2 linked regions of the Aquitalea magnusonii genome follow. The protein of the gene in region 1 binds, or shares a complex with, the protein of each later gene. Links are inferred from orthologs where the notes say so. Each region holds a gene or a part of one and is shown on either strand. Other genes may lie near its edges.

Evidence for each region. The genes of interacting proteins can lie anywhere in the genome.
Region 2: the proteins of DLM_RS08815 (region 1) and hfq are in contact, whole or in part, in a crystal structure (PDB 3VU3), measured with the Escherichia coli proteins. The link is inferred for Aquitalea magnusonii from one-to-one orthologs.

Annotation. Positions count from the first base shown.
Region 1 is NZ_AP018823.1:1,830,618-1,833,520, forward strand. It holds DLM_RS08815 (catalase), read right to left. Parts: upstream 2,266-2,903; coding sequence 736-2,265; downstream 1-735. Other genes in the region: DLM_RS08810 (helix-turn-helix transcriptional regulator), read right to left, coding at 1-548; DLM_RS08820 (alkaline phosphatase family protein), read right to left, coding at 2,734-2,903.
Region 2 is NZ_AP018823.1:585,828-588,660, reverse strand. It holds hfq (RNA chaperone Hfq), read right to left. Parts: upstream 1,630-2,833; coding sequence 1,372-1,629; downstream 1-1,371. Other genes in the region: der (ribosome biogenesis GTPase Der), read right to left, coding at 1,719-2,833; hflX (GTPase HflX), read right to left, coding at 102-1,241; hflK (FtsH protease activity modulator HflK), read right to left, coding at 1-115. UniProt on the Escherichia coli protein: RNA chaperone that binds small regulatory RNA (sRNAs) and mRNAs to facilitate mRNA translational regulation in response to envelope stress, environmental stress and changes in metabolite concentrations.

The DNA of each region.
Region 1 (2,903 bases):
ACCAGATGGGCCGGGGTGATGCCAGCTTGCTGCGCCAGTGCATCCAGCGTCAGCGGTTGTGACAGATCATCCAGCAATTGTTGCTGTACCCGCTGCAGCAGCACGCTGCCACGGTGACTGGCGCTATTGGCGGCGGCTGCCCCTTGCCGCGGCAGGCGGGCGAGCAGGGCAATGATGGCCTCTTCGCGCAGACTGGCGTCTTGCACGGCCAGTTGACGCAGTGCTGCTGCCAAATCGGGGCGCTGCAGCAGGCTGGGCAGATCGGGCGGCGGGCAGTCGAAATAGCTGGGAAAGGCCGCCGGTGCCACATACAGCGACAGGCATTGCCAGTCTTCGCCGCTCAGGCTGCGGCTGGCTTGTACCGCACCGGGTGCGTAAACGGTGAGCATGTCCGGTCGCACTTCAAAGCGCCTGCCATCCAGCCATACCTCTTCCAGTCCACCCAGATTGGCGCTGATGACGTACTCGTCGTGGGTATGTTTGGGAAAACCGGCTGCCGTGGCCTGGATGCCGGCCAGTTCCAGCAAGGGGGTGCGCAGGAAAATCATGCTGCGATTATAGAGCGCCGCCCGGAACTTGCCTCGGATCTGTGTGGCGGACAAGTGATGGATGGCCGTGGCTGGGGGCGGTGATGGTCTCTGATGCGCCAAGGGAAGCGTCTGAATCTCCCCTGCAAGCCTGTCTGGCCGTGGCTGCCACCAGCCTGCGGGTGGCAGCCACGGCGCGGAGCGCTGCTTATTCGTGCAGTTGAGCGGCCAGTTTGGCGATTTCACCCACATTGGCATTCAGCGCCTTGCTGATGGCCTGGCCATAGCCGCTGTCCGCCTTGTAGAAGTAGGACAGCATGGTGTTGCGGGTTGCCTCATTGCGCACCCGTCCCAGGTCGGCGGCGAGATTGGCAATCAGGTTGGCCTGCTCCTGCTTGTTCAGGCTGCGGTAGAACTCGCCGGCCTGGCGGAAGTTCAGCGTTTTGCTGATGCCGGCCTGCTGGGTGCTGCCGGACAGCGGCAACTGGCTGTAACGGGCGCTGGCATCCTGCTGCAGGCTGCCCTGGCGGCTGGGCTCGTAATTGACGCCACCCTGGCGCTGGCCGCCATTCATCGCGCCATCCTGATTGTTGTTGTCTACGGCAACAAGCGGACGGTTGACCGGCAATTGCAGACCGTTACTTCCTACACGGTGCAACTGGGTATCGGCATAAGCAAAGATGCGGCCTTGCAGCAGGCGGTCTTCCGAGGGCTCAATGCCCGGCACCAGGTTGGAGGGCGCAAAAGCGCTTTGCTCGGTTTCCTGAAAGATGTTGGCCGGCAGGCGGTTAAGCGTCATGGTGCCGACCTTCTGTTCCGGCACACCACTCCAGATCTTGGTCGCATCCAGCGGGTTGTAATCCAGCTTGGCCATGTCTTCCGGCTGCATCACCTGGAGGTACAGATCCCATTGCGGGTATTGCTTGTGCTTGATCGCCTTGATCAGCTCTCGACTGGCATGGTTGAAGTCCTGTGCCTGGATGGCGGCCGCCTGCTGCATGGTGAGATTGTGCTGGCCCTGACGGCTGGCCCAGTGGAATTTCACATACACGTAACGGCCCTGGGCATTGACCAGCTTCCAGGCATGGACGCTATTGCCGTCCATATACTGATAGCCCTTGGGGATGCCGTAGTCGGAGTACAGCCGGGTAAGCATATGGGTGGCTTCCGGCTGGTGGGCAAAGAAGTCGAAGAAGCGGTTGGGGTCTTGCAAATTGGTCTCCGGCGACGGTTTGAGCGAGTGGACCATGTCGGGGAACTTGATGGCATCACGAATGAAGAACACCGGCAGATTGTTGCCGACCAAATCCCAATTGCCTTCGCTGGTATAGAACTTGGTGGCAAAGCCACGCGGGTCGCGCAGGGTTTCCGGCGAGTGCAGGCCGTGAATCACGGTGGAAAAACGCACGAAGACCGGGGTTTTGCTGCCCTTGGCGAATACCTTGGCGCGCGTCAGCGCCGAAATGTCGGCACTGGCTTCAAACGTGCCGTAAGCGCCGGCGCCACGGGCATGCACCACCCGCTCCGGAATGCGTTCACGGTCGAAGCGCTGCAGTTTCTGGATCAACTGCACGTCTTGCAGCAGGACCGGGCCGTTGGGGCCGGCGGTTTGCGAATGCTGGTTGTCGCCGACGACCGCACCGTTGTCGCGGGTGAGGCTGGCTGCGTGTGCCGGGGTGAGCAGGCTCAGGCTGAGTGCGATAACGCCCAAGGTGTGAAGAGGGTACTGATTGGCCATATTGCTGGTCCTGATGGTGAAAAGGGCCTTCAGTCTAGGGAGCGCACGGCAGGGGATGAATTTTGAAATATTTATCGCAGCTATCAGTGAATACTATTTAATACCTGCGGTTATTTTATAGATAAATTATGTTTTATTTCAGTTGCTTAGATGACTGTGTGGCGGGCGTTGTGGTTGGCTAACACGCTTGTGATGGTGATGGCAACCGTTACTAAGTACGGCCATCCCCAATGTGGCGGGCTGGGCGGTGCCGGCGCTATCGGAGGTCGCGTGGTGTGCCGATCCTCGCCATGATCTTGCAAGATAAGGCGTCCGGATGGCGCGGTTTGGGCCGTCAGTAGCCGCCATCTACCACCAGTGCGCCGCTTGCCACGGCCAGCAAAAGCGTTGCGTCGCCGGGGCCGGGCGCACCGATGCGGCGGTACAAGCGCCAGGACAAGCGGGGGCAGCTTTCTTAATTGGCGGCGCTTAGTGTGGCGGGTTCAGTACGGCACGGTTATCCGGCTTGCTGTGGGCGATGCCAAGCAGGCTGGCCATCAGCCCGCATAGTTCTAGCTGGCGGACCCGCGCAGTGCTGGCATGGTTGAAACGGCTGCCCAGCAGGTAAAGCGGCACCAGCCGTTCTTCCGGCAGAATGC
Region 2 (2,833 bases), 1.2 Mb from region 1 along the record:
GAGGACGGGCACCAAGCAAACGTGCCAGGCGCTGATTAAGCTGGCGGAAAATTTCGTCTAGATCCGGCGGTCCGTCACTGCCCCGACGCCCCCGGTTTGGATCATTCTGCGACATATGCGTCTTGTTCTTCGTGTTGGTTATCAGATGACTGCAGACGTTCGGCAAGCGCCTCACGCAAGAGTTCCAGCCCTTCGCCAGTGAGTGCTGACAAGCGTACTGCCTGGATTGCGCCCAGTTCGTCACGCTCAATGGCGGCCGGCAACTGACGCAAATCGGTCTTGTTCCACACAATTAGCTGGGGAACAGCCTCCGCTCCGATTTCGGCCAGCACCTTGTTGACTTCTTCGATTTGGACATCACGCAGCGGATTGGACGAGTCAACCACATGCAACAGCAAATCTGCCTGGATGGTTTCTTCCAGTGTTGCGCGAAATGCTGCTACCAGGGTATGCGGCAAATCGCGGATAAAGCCGACAGTGTCGGAAACGATGATGGAGGTTTCTGTATTGAGAAAAAGTTTGCGGCTGGTGGTATCCAGCGTGGCAAACAGCTGGTCGGCTGCATAAGCACGCGCCTTGGTCAGCGCATTGAACAGCGTGGACTTGCCTGCATTGGTATAACCAACTATCGATACCGATGCAATGCCGGTGCGCTGGCGGCCACGACGCTGGGTATTGCGCTGCTTCTGCACCTGGGCCAGGCGTTCTTTCAATGCTTTGACCCGGTTGCCCAACAAGCGACGGTCGGTTTCCAGCTGGCTCTCACCCGGTCCTCGCAGGCCGATCCCCCCCTTCTGGCGTTCCAGGTGGGTCCAGCCACGCACCAGGCGGGTAGCAATATGCGACAGTTGCGCGAGTTCGACTTGCAGCTTGCCTTCATGACTGCGGGCCCGCTGGGCAAAAATGTCCAGAATCAGACTGGTTCGGTCGATCACGCGGCATTGCAGCGCGCGTTCCAGATTGCGCTCCTGTGCCGGTGACAACTGGTGGTTGAAGATGACCACATTGGCACCGGTTGCCCGTACCATCACCGCAACTTCTTCCACCTTGCCCTTGCCGGCAAACAAGGCAGCGTCGGGCCGCTGGCGCTTGCCCTGGATGATGCCGGTGACAGTGACATTGGCAGAACGCACCAGCTCGGCGCATTCGGCAACATTTTCCTGATGATCCGGATCACCAAAATCCAGACAGACCAGTACAGCCTGGTCTCCAATATCGGGACGATCAAACACAGTATTCATAACCGTAGGAGAAAGGCAGGTCTGCAGCACAGATGCTGCCTGCAGCCCAACCTGGCATGAAAAAAGGCCGACAAACCGTGTCGTGATGACACAGCCTGGCGGCCCGTGGAGGATACAGCGCTCGGCCTGATCAGGCGTCTTGCTGATCCTGCTTCTGACCCGGATGTTCGTGCGGGATGTTTACCGGACGGGCCGGTACCACGGTGGAGATGGCGTGCTTGTAGACCATCTGGGTTACCGTGTTTTTCAACAGCACGACGTATTGGTCAAAAGACTCGACCTGACCCTGCAGCTTGATGCCGTTTACCAGGTAGATGGAAACCGGCACGTGTTCCTTACGCAGGATGTTCAGGAACGGGTCTTGTAACATTTGCCCTTTAGAGCTCATTCGTTTTCTCCGAATCGTTGATTGTTGTATTAAGTAATCTTTTAAACCCGGCTGGCATGCTTATTTTTAGCAGAAAAAAACCCAGCCTACTATTTTTTACCACTCTTGCCCCAGCGCACTTCCTTCTCGCGCCCACGCATCTTGGACATCGGTTTGGGCTTGGCCCTGGTTTTTTCCTTGGACTCTTCGGTATCGAAGGGGTTTTCCGAGGTTTTGTACTGTACTCGCAAGGGCGTACCCTGCAGTTTGAACACCTTGCGGAAGGTATGTTCCAGATAACGTGTATAACTTGCCGGAATCGCATCCAGTGCATTGCCGTGAATGACGATGATAGGCGGATTCATCCCGCCCTGGTGAGCATAACGCATCTTGGGACGCATCAGGCCCGAACGCGGCGGGGCCTGACGTTCAACTGCAACATTCAGCACACGGGTCAGCTTGGGTGTGGCCAGTTTCACCATCGCTGCCTGGTAGGCTTCATCAATGGATTTGAACAGATCCGCCACACCACGGCCTTCCAAAGCAGAAATGTAATGGAACTTGGCAAAGTCCAGGAAGCTGATCTTGCGCGCGATATCGCGCTTGATGGTTTCCTTTTGTTCGAAGTCCAGGTTGTCCCATTTATTGACTGCCACTACCAGAGCGCGACCTGCCTCCAGGGCGAAACCGGCAATGGTGGCATCCTGCTCGGAGATATCCAACTGTGCATCCAGCACCAGCACTGCCACATTGGCGTCTTCGATCGCCTTCATCGTCTTGATGACGGAAAACTTTTCGATGGCTTCGTTTACCTTGCCACGACGCCGCACACCGGCCGTGTCAATAATGGTATAGGTATGGCCTTCGCGCTCGAAATCAATATAGATGCTGTCACGCGTTGTACCCGCCTGGTCGAAGGCGATGACGCGCTCTTCCCCCAGAATGGCATTCACCAGCGTGGATTTGCCCACATTCGGGCGGCCGATGACGGCAAACTTGGGGTGATAGCGGTCTTCTTCCTCCACTTCTTCGGGGAAGTCTTCCAGCACCATATCCATCAGTTCGCGCACGCCGTCACCGTGTGCCGCGGAAATCACCAGCGGCTGGCCCAGTGCCAGTTCGTGGAATTCAGCACCGGCGATGGCATGGCTGATGCCCTCTGCCTTGTTGACTACCAGAAACACCGGTCGGTCGATCTGACGCAGGCGATTGGCAATGATCTTGT